DNA from 3 places in the Streptomyces sp. NPDC006332 genome. Region 2 is predicted to be linked to each of the others. Evidence: riboswitches for the same ligand, from Rfam matches in the RefSeq annotation. Region 2 holds a riboswitch; each other region holds the start of a gene.
The links. A riboswitch is a leader RNA that binds a small molecule or an ion and turns the genes downstream of it on or off. The one in region 2 is predicted to bind cobalamin.
Positions count from the first base shown of each region.

Region 1: linked by a shared signal. The riboswitch ahead of ABZ027_RS30470 (nicotinate-nucleotide--dimethylbenzimidazole phosphoribosyltransferase) and the one ahead of ABZ027_RS21170 (ABC transporter substrate-binding protein) in region 2 are both predicted to bind cobalamin.
Region 3: linked by a shared signal. The riboswitch ahead of ABZ027_RS07425 (prenyltransferase/squalene oxidase repeat-containing protein) and the one ahead of ABZ027_RS21170 (ABC transporter substrate-binding protein) in region 2 are both predicted to bind cobalamin.

Region 1 covers NZ_JBEXRA010000041.1:73,102-76,366, reverse strand. The annotation lists gene ABZ027_RS30475 (amidohydrolase family protein) at 1-1,003, shown strand, start outside; gene ABZ027_RS30470 (nicotinate-nucleotide--dimethylbenzimidazole phosphoribosyltransferase) at 1,125-1,511, opposite strand; cobalamin riboswitch at 1,602-1,783, opposite strand; gene ABZ027_RS30465 (SpoIIE family protein phosphatase) at 1,855-3,265, opposite strand, start outside.
Region 2 covers NZ_JBEXRA010000022.1:100,165-103,429, reverse strand. The annotation lists gene ABZ027_RS21175 (iron chelate uptake ABC transporter family permease subunit) at 1-696, opposite strand, end outside; gene ABZ027_RS21170 (ABC transporter substrate-binding protein) at 723-1,754, opposite strand; cobalamin riboswitch at 1,792-1,974, opposite strand; gene ABZ027_RS21165 (methylmalonyl-CoA mutase subunit beta) at 2,134-3,265, shown strand, end outside.
Region 3 covers NZ_JBEXRA010000005.1:220,640-223,904, forward strand. The annotation lists gene ABZ027_RS07415 (nuclear transport factor 2 family protein) at 1-381, shown strand, start outside; gene ABZ027_RS07420 (phosphotransferase) at 378-1,037, opposite strand; cobalamin riboswitch at 1,097-1,220, shown strand; gene ABZ027_RS07425 (prenyltransferase/squalene oxidase repeat-containing protein) at 1,327-2,559, shown strand; gene ABZ027_RS07430 (SCO2322 family protein) at 2,556-3,227, shown strand; gene ABZ027_RS07435 (CbiQ family ECF transporter T component) at 3,217-3,265, shown strand, end outside.

The sequences.
Region 1 (3,265 bases), on a different contig from region 2:
GGGCCAGTACGGCCCGCGGCTGCGCCCCCAGGACATGTACAACGCGACCCTGGCCGGCCTGCTGGAGAGTCTTAACTCCGGGGTCACCACCCAGCTCGATTACAACCACGGTCTGTACTCGCCTGACCACGCCGACGCGGCCCTCGATGCCATGCAAGCGGCCGGTCTGCGCGCGGTGTTCGCCTACGGCGCCCCGATCGGAGCGGCCGCCGACCTCGCCGACGTCCGCAGGGTCCGCACCGAGCGCCTGTTCGACGACAAGGCGCTCGTCACTTTGGCCTACGGTCCGCTCGGCCCGTCGTTCGCACCGATCGAGACGGTGATCGAGGAATGGCGTGTGACGGACGAACTGAGCCTGCCCCTGACCTTCCACGTCAGCGCCGGCCCGGTCACGCAGACGCCCATCTCGGCTTTGAAGGAGCGCGGCCTGCTGCGCCCGAACACGCTCTACGTGCACGGTAATTCGCTCTCCGACAGCGAGATCAAGCTGATCGGCGACTCGGGCGGCAAGGCCGCCGCCGCGCCCAGCTCCGAGGCCGGGATGCGCGTCGGTGCTCCCGTCTCCAGCCGCTACCGTCGCCTCGGTGTCACCGCCGGCCTCGGCGTCGACGCGGTGTCCTCGGTCCCCGGTGACATGTTCTCCCTCATGCGGGCGGCGCTGCTCGCCAGCCAGGTCACCGACGACTCCCCACTGACCGCCAAGGACGTCCTGCGGATGGCCACAATCGACGGCGCCTCCGCGCTGGGGCTCGACGACCGGATCGGTTCGCTGCGCCCCGGCAAGCAGGCCGATGTTGTCCTGCTCCGTCTGGAGGACCTCGACATGCTCACTGCCGAACGTGACCCGATCGCGGCCGTGGTCCAGTCGGCGAACCCTCACAACGTTGACACGGTCATCGTCGCGGGACGGGTGATGAAGTCCGCGGGGCGGCTGCTCCACGCCGACCTCCGCCGCACCGCGCGGGCCCTGCGCTCCACGGCGGCCGCGATCAGCGGCAACTGACCCTGATCCCGGTTTCCGGCCGCTCTGAAACGGGACGTCGACCATCAGCGTCAACGCGCCGCTGCTCATCCGAACCAGAGTCCGGACCGATGGCCCTGCGAGCCCGAGGCCGTGTGTTCCCTCACAGCCTCGGGCGTGCCCGGCACGTCAGACGTTCATCTCGGCAGACCCCGGCAGAGTCGAAGGTGGCCATGTCACGCAGGGCACGGACGGCCGCGTGGACGAGCGGCAGGGCCAACAGGGCGCCGGTGCCCTCGCCGAGTCTCAAGCCCAGGTCGACCAACTCGGGCATCGGCGGCGGGCAGACGCCGGCCAGACCAGTCAGTCGTATCGACACGTCCTCCAGGAATCCCAGCGAACCGGGCGGCTTGGACAGGCGGTTTTGCCGGTCACGGGCCTCGGCGAGGGCGGCGGGGTCCGCGGGGGTAACGGCGGCCAGTGTGCTTCGGAGCAGCAGACCTTCGGCCAGGGACGAGGCAGAGACCGGCTCGGAGCCGGGTGCGGGCATCACGAAGGAGCACCTTCCGATGTCGGCGGTTTACCACGCCACCGTGACGGACCGTGCCCCGGCGGAAAGTGCCTGGCTGCGGGACGGGCGGAATATCCTGGCTCCCGGATCTCGGTACGGGGCCTCACGGCCTCGTGTCCGACGCCCGCTCCCGGCCTTCCCGGCGGCCGGCTCACGCCGGTTGCCAGTGGCCATCCGTGGGAGGCGGCTCCCCGGTCACAGTGGCGGGCCCGCCCCCGAGTTGGGCCGTTACGCCCGCACCGGAGTTCCTCCGCATCCGTCCCGCGCATCGTGCCATACGCCTGCTGCCGGCATGTAGCCAGGCACCGGCCGACAGCAGGTCCTATGTCTCCTCCGCGTCCCAGACGTCGACGAGGTCGAATTGCGGCTCGGAGCCGGCACCGATCGTCTGCTCGGTCCAGATGGTCTTGCCGTCGCGGTGATACCGGCTGCCCCAGCGCCTGGCGAGTTGGGCCACCAGAAACAGGCCTCGCCCTCCCTCGTCGCCGGCCCGTGCCCGGATCAGCCGTGGCTGGGTGTTGCTGGAGTCGGTGACCTCGCACACCAGTGTTCTGTCGTCATGGAAGAGGCGCAGTCCCACCATGCCGTCCGCGTAGCGCATCGCGTTGGTGACCAGCTCGCTGACGATCAGTTCGGTGGTGAAAGTGAGGTCGTCCAGCCCCCAGTCGGCCAGTCGGCAGGCGACGGCCTTGCGCGCTTCGGCCACCCGGGACGTGTCGTCGGGGAACTGCCAGTGCGCGGCATCGGCGGTCGGCAGCATACGGGTGCGGGCCAGAAGAAGCGTCATGTCGTCGCGGGGAGGTCCCTCGGTCATCGCGGACACCACGTCGTGGGCGATGCCCTCAAGTCCCCGCGCGCTGTTGCACAGAGACGAAAGCGAGTCGAGGAGATCCTGGGTGCCCTGGTCGAGATCGTGTGCGGCCCGGTCCACGAGGCCGTCGGTATAGAGGGCGAGGGTACTACCGGGCTCGACGCGGACCGTGGTGACCTCGAAGGGCATGCCACCGACGCCGAGCGGCGGGCCCGGGCTGACCTCTATGAGTCGACCCGCGCCGTCGGGCGGGATCACCACGGGCGGCAGATGCCCTGCGCCGGCCAGTGCACAGGTGCCGGCGACCGGATCATAGAGCGCGTACAAGCAGGTGGCGCCGATCGTCTCCCGGTCCTCGGGACCGGCTTCGTCGGCGAGTTGCTGGACGAGGTCGTCCAGGTGGATGAGGAGCTCTCCGGGGTCCAGTTCGAGGTCGGCCAGCGTGCGGATGGCGGTTCGCAGCCGTCCCATCGTGGCTGCGGCGTGCAGGCCGTGGCCTACGACGTCGCCCACGACCAAGGCGACCCGCAACGACGACAGGGGGATCACGTCGAACCAGTCGCCGCTGATGTCCGCCCCGCCCCCCGCAGGCACGTAACAGCCAGCCGAGTCGGCCGCCGTGGAGCGTGTGGTGGCGTGGGGCAGCAGTCGCTGTTGCAACGTGACCGCCGCCCGGTGCTCCCGCGTGTACCGGCGAGCGTTGTCCACGCTGAGCGCCGCACGCGAGGCGATGTCGAACAGGAGGTCAGCGTCCTCCTGCCGGAACCCCTCGGCGCGTTCGGTCCGCCATGCCGAGACGAAGCCGAGCAGCAGGCCGCGCGCGAACAGCGGCGAGATGACCAGTGAATGCCCTTTCTCGGGCAGCAGGGCGCGGATCACGTCCGGGTCTCCGAGTTGGTGCTCCAACTCCTGGCGTGAAGTC
Region 2 (3,265 bases):
GGCGACGGAGATCCCGAGCGAGGCCGCCGCGTCCTGACCGAAGGCGAAGGCGTCCAGCGTCCGCGCGGATCCGAGGCACACGACGAGGGCGGCCGCCAGCGCGGTCAGGCACAGCCACACGTCGTTCCAGTCGGCGCCGCCGAGCGAGCCGAGCAGCCAGAACAGGACTCCCTGGGTGGTCTGGGCGTCGGCGGCCGTCAGGACGACGAAGGAGGTGAGCGCCGAGAACAGCTGCATGGCGGCGACTCCGGCCAGTACGACCCGGTCGGTCGTGGCGCCGAGGGTGTGGCTGAGCAGCAGCACCAGGGCGAAGGAGCAGACGGCTCCGACGAAGGCGCCGCCGGAGACGGACAGCGCGCCGCCACCCGCGCCGAGGACGACCACCACGACCGCGCCGGTGGAGGCTCCGGAGGAGACGCCGAGGACGAAGGGGTCGGCGAGCGGGTTGCGCAGCAGGGACTGCATGACCGCTCCGCACACGGCGAGCCCGGCGCCGCAGACGGCGGCGAGCAGGGTGCGGGGCAGGCGCAGGTTCCACACGATGCCGTCCCGGATCGGGGTCAGCCGCGAGGGTCCCCCGCCGAGATGAGCGGCCACCGCCGACCAGACGTCGCCGACGCCGATGTCCGCCGGGCCGATGGTGACGGCCACGGCGAGGGACCCGGCCAGGGTCACGAGGCCGGCCACCGTCCGCAACGCCGTGGCCGTGACGGACGAGGTCGTCACCCGGCGGGCCCGTCGGCGCGCAGGGCCGCGGCCACCTTCTCGACGCCGTCGACGGTGCGGATCGTGGGGTTCATGGCCTGGCCGCTGAGCGTGACGTACCTCTTGTTCTTCACCGCGTCCATGTTCCTGGTCGCCGGATCGGACTCCAGGAAGGCGATCTTCCGCGCGGCCGTCTCGGCGGTCTGCGAGTCGCGGGTGAGATCACCTATGACCAGGACGTCGGGGTTGCGGTCCGCGACGGTCTCCCAGTTGATCTGCGGCCATTCCTGCTTGGTGTCGTCGAAGACGTTCTTCGCGCCGAGCGCTTCGGTGATGATGCCGGGGGCTCCGCAGCAGCCCGCCATGTAGGGGGACTCCTGGTTGGCGAACCAGTACAGGACCGAGGTGTCGGAGGCGTCGATCCCCAAGGTGGCCTTGGCGACGCGGGTCTTCAGTGCCGCGACGAGCTTCGCGCCCCGTGCTTCGACGCCGAAGATCTTCGCCAGGTCCCGTATCTCGCCGTAGACCGATTCCATGGTCAGCGGCTCGGTGCGGGCACCGTCGCCGTCACCGCTGTTGTCCTTGCCCTCGCAGTCGGCCGGTGAGAGATAGGTCGGCACGCCCAGCTCCTCGAACTTCTCGCGCGGGGCCACGCCGCCCTGCCTCAGGGTGGAGGCGAAGGAGGCGGCGACGAAGTCGGGTTCGGTGTCCAGGACCTTCTCGAAGGAGGGCTGGTCGTCGGAGAGCCTGGGCACCCGGGCGTTGTCCTTCGCGAGGCCCTTCAGGACGGGGTCGGTCCAGGTGGCGGTGCCCGCCATCCGGTCGGCGAGGCCGAGGGAGAGCATGATCTCGGTGGTGCCCTGGTTCAGGGACACCGCTCGCTTCGGCGGCGACGGGATCCGGATCCGCTGCCCGCAGTTGTCCAGGGTGCGGCCCGTCGCGGTGGTGGGTGAGCCGGGGGGTCCGGTGGACGAGCCGCCGCAGGCCGTCAGGAGGAACGTCCCGGAAAGGAACAGGGCGGAGCGGCGGACTGCACGGGTGACGGGCACACAACATCCTCTGGCGTCGAGGGCCCGGTCGCGGGGCCCGTTCGTACGGGTCGCCAGCAGGTCTTCGGACTCGGGATCACCCGGCCGGAGCGCCTTCCCGGACCCTGGTCACATGTGACCGTCGTCCAGTGGCTCGCCTTGCCCCGCCCGTCACCCTCACCGCTGCGCGTCAGTTCCGGATTCGCACCGGATTCCCTTGACTGGCTTGGGCAAATTATCACGTTGTCGCACCGGCCCGAGGGGCAGCGCGGGGCGGGGCCGTCGTCCCGTCGGCACGTGGCCGGGCCCGGCAGGGCAACGCAGGTCACAGTGGCAGGGAGTGCAAGGTCACAGCGGTGTCCTCTGACGCTCCTTTGACGGTCTGGCCTAGCATCCGAGCATGACGGTCCTGCCTGACGACGGGCTCTCGCTGGCCGCCGAGTTCCCTGACGCGACGCACGAGCAGTGGCAACGCCTGGTGGCGGGCGTCCTGCGCAAGTCGGGAAAGGAAGTCTCGGGGGAAGCAGCGGAAGACGCCCTGTCCACCGCGTTGGAGGACGGGTTGCGCACCCGCCCCCTGTACACCGCGAACGATGTGACGCCCGAGCCCGGCTTCCCCGGGTTCCCCCCGTTCGTACGGGGCGGCCGGGCCGAGGGAAGCGTCACCGGCGGCTGGGACGTACGGCAACGGCACGCCGCGACCGGCGGCGACGCGGTGCTCGGGGATCTGGAGAACGGCGCCACCTCGCTGTGGCTGGTCGTCGGGACGGGCGGCCTGCCGCTCGGCTCCCTCGGCCGGGTCCTCGACGGCGTCCATCTCGACCTCGCGCCCGTCGTGCTGGACGCGGGGGGCGAATTCGACGCCGCCGCACGGGAGTTGCTGGGCCTGTACGAGGAGCGGGGCGTCGCCAAGCAGGCGGCGATCGGCAACCTGGGCGCCGACCCGCTGGCCCACGAGGCCCGTACGGGCGACGCCTCGGACTTCGCGCCGGTGGCCGCTCTCGCGCGGCTGTGCGCCGACGCGTACCCGGGGCTGCGGGCCCTGACCGTGGACGCGCTGCCGTACCACGAGGCCGGCGGTTCGGCCGCGCAGGAACTGGGCGCCTCTCTGGCGACCGGCGTCGCCTACCTGCGTGAGCTGACCGGGGCGGGGCTCAGTGTCGAACAGGCCTGTGCGCAGCTGGAGTTCCGGTATGCGGCCACCGCCGACCAGTTCCTCACCATCGCCAAGCTGCGCGCGGCCCGACGGCTGTGGGCGCGGGTCGCCGAGGTGTGCGGGGCTCCGGGCGCGGGGGCGCAGACGCAGCACGCCGTGACGTCGCCGGTGATGATGACGCGCCGTGACCCGTGGGTGAACATGCTGCGCACGACCATCGCCACGCTCGCCGCCGGGGTCGGCGGCGCCGACGCCGTCACCGGGCTGCCCTTCGACCACGCCGTGGGCCTGCCGGACGCGTTCGCACGTCGTATCGCCCGTAACACCTCGACGATCCTGGTCGAGGAGTCCCATCTGTCCCGGGTGATCGACCCGG
Region 3 (3,265 bases), on a different contig from region 2:
CACCGTCTCGACCTCGGCGACCCGTCCTCCGTGGCCGAACTCTTCACGGACGACGGCAGTTGGGAGTGGCCGGCGGGTGAGCGGCTGATCAGGGGACGCGACGCCCTGCGCGACTACTTCGGCTCCCGCCCCGCCGACCGGCTGTCCCGCCGCATGATGTCCAACATCCTCGTCACGGTCACCTCCCCGGACACGGCGACAGCCCTCTCGTACTTCACGACCTACCGCGTCGACGGCCACCAGGGCGGCATGGTCCCGGCCGGCCCTCCGGTCCAGATCGGCCACTATCAGGACACCTTCCACCGCACCCCGGACAACACCTGGCTCCTGGCCTCCCGCACCCTGTTCCTGCCCTTCGGAGGCCCGACTCCCCGCGCCTAGGTCATCAGCGACCGGACCAACTTCTCCGCGGAGCCGAGCAGTTGCACCTCCGGTCGACTCATCGTGGGGTTGGCGGCCCGCCGTCGCCTTGCCTCCCGCAGACCTGTCTCGGTGAGGCAGGACGGGTCGGCGAGGAGGGCCGTGAGCATCGCGCGGGCCGGGTCGGCGAGCGGTTCGGCGCCGACGGCGACCTGAGCGAGGATCATCGCGGACATGCCCCAGTCCAGGCCCGGTTCACCCTCCTCCGCGTTCGACCAGTCGATGACCCGGGGGCCGTCGGCGGCGAGGATCACGTTGTCCGGGTGCAGGTCGAGGTGGAGGAGGCGGGCGTCGGAGTGCCTGGCCGGAAGGGTGTGCAGGTGGCGCAGGAGACGGGCGAGGACGCCTCCCGCCTCGCCCGCGTCGACCTGGCCCGAGCCGAAGGCTTCCAGCATCGTCGGGCCGTACAGCCGCTCCATCACCAGCTCGGTGCGGCTGGAGCCGGAGAGCAGCACCCGGGGAACGGGGTAGCCGTGCGCATGTACGTGTTCCATCACAACGCCCTCCGCGACCGCGTCCCCCCAGCCCCGTCGGTCGCGGCGGAGCACCCACGCCTCGTCGATCTCGTAGACGTCCGCGGCGCGGCCCGAGCCGAGCAGTTTCCCCGTCGATGGCATGGGCGGAACCTACCGTCACCCGCGGGCACCCCGTAGGGCGTTGCCCACGCACCGGTAGAGTGGACCGGTCGTGATCACGCCCGTACGGGGGGAAGCCGGTGTGAATCCGGCGCTGGCCCGCAACCGTGAGCCGTCCGTAGAGGCGGTGAGCCGGATTGCCCCGCGCGGAGGTGACCGGCTCACGTGCACCGGCGACCGGCCGGTGTGCGGCACCGTCGAGGTATACGGAGCCGAGCCGCCGGGGTGTCCCGTGCTGTTTGGCTCCCCCAGGGAGAGGCACCCGCCGATCATGAACGTCCGCCGCCGCGCCATGGTCCTGGCCGCCGCCACCGCCGTGCTCGGCGCCGTCGCCGCGCCCGCCGAAGCCGCCTCCCCGTCCGCGTCGCCCGCGCTCCCCGCCGGGCTCTACGGCAGCTCCGACCCGACGTACGACGGCGTCTGGCGTCAGTCCCTCGCGCTGCTCGCCCAGCACACCGTGGGCGTACGGCCCGCCAACTCGGCCGTGGACTGGCTGACCGGGCAGCAGTGCGCGAACGGCGCCTTCGCTCCCTTCCGCGCCGACGTCTCCAAGCCGTGCGACGCCAAGGTCATGGTCGACACCAACAACACGGCCGCCGCCGTCCAGGCGCTCACCGCGCTCGGCGGCCACCGGGCCGCCACCGGCAAGGCCGTCGCCTGGCTGAAGTCCGTGCAGAACACGGACGGCGGCTGGGGCTACGCACCCGGCGGCGCCAGCGACACGAACTCGACGTCCGTCGTCGTCGGCGCGCTGACCGCCGTGGGGGAGAAGCCCGCGCGGATCCAGAAGGGCGGCCGGTCGCCGTACGACGCCCTGGTGAAGCTCGCCCTGCCGTGCGAGGGCGAGGGCGCCGGGGCCTTCGCCTTCCAGCCGGACAAGAAGCGCAAGTTGGCGGCCAACGCGGACGCCACGGCGGCGGGTGTGGTGGGCGCGCTCGGCAAGGGGCTGAGGGTGGAGCCCGCCAAGAAGGCCGAGGCCGCCGCCTGTTCGGACGCCGGCTCCCCCTCTCCGCAGCGGGCCGCCGCCAACGGCGCCGCCTATCTCAGCAAGGCGCTCGGGAAGGGCGGCCACCTGATGTCCGCCCTCCCCGGCGCCACCGACCGGCCCGACTTCGGCAACACCGCCGACGCCGTCGTGGCGCTCGCCGCGCAGGGCGGGGCCGACCGGGCCGCCGGGCCCCTGAAGTGGCTGGAGCGCAACTCGTCCGCGTGGGCGAAGTCGAACGGGCCCGCCGCCTACGCCCAGTTGGTGTTCGCCGCGCACGCGACCGGCACGGATCCGCGCGACTTCGGCGGCACAGACCTGGTGCGGCAGCTCAACGCGACGGGACCGGCCCCGCGGACGGCGAGCGCGGCATCCGGTGCGCCGGGTGAGTCCGGTGAGTCCGCCGCGGACGACGGCTCGGGCGGAGAGAACGTCTGGTGGATGGTCGGCGCGGGGCTCGCCGCCGGGGCCGGCATCGGCTTTCTGCTCAGCGGCCGCGCCAAGGGGAAGCGGCCGTGACACGACGCCCTGCCGTCACGCTGTTCGCGACCGTCCTGTTCCTCCTGGTGGGGGCCATGGGGCAGGCGCAGGCCGCCGGTTACCGTTACTGGTCCTTCTGGGACCGCGACGGCGGGCGGTGGACGTACGCGACCCAGGGCCCCTCCACCGCCCGCCCCTCGGACGGAGACGTCCAGGGCTTCCGTTTCGCGGTGAGCGAGGACTCCGGCGACGCCGCACAGCCGCGCGGCACGGCCGACTTCGGCACGATCTGCGCCCACTCGCCCGCACGCGACGGCAGCAAGAGGGTGGCCCTGGTCATCGACTTCGGCACCAGGACGGACGCCCCGTCCGGCGAGAGCCCACCGACGCGACGAACGGCGTGCGCCGTCGTCTCCCCCGACGCCACGACGGCGGAGGCCCTCGCCTCGGCCGCCAAACCCCTGCGCTACGACACCGGCGCTCTGCTGTGCGCGATCGCGGGCTACCCGAGGACCGGCTGCGGGGAGCAGGTGGCGACGGGAAGGACGCCGGGGGCCCCGTCCGAGGAGCAGAACCCGACGCGGGCGAAGGACAAGGACTCGGCGGGCGGGGGACCTTCCGTCGGACTGTTCGCCGGGGTGGCCGCCGTCGCCGTACTGGGCGCGGCGGCGGCGTGGCAGGCGAGGCGGCGCAGGGATGGGTCGTAGCCTCGAGTGGTCCGGCCGACGGCCCCTGCACCGGGCCG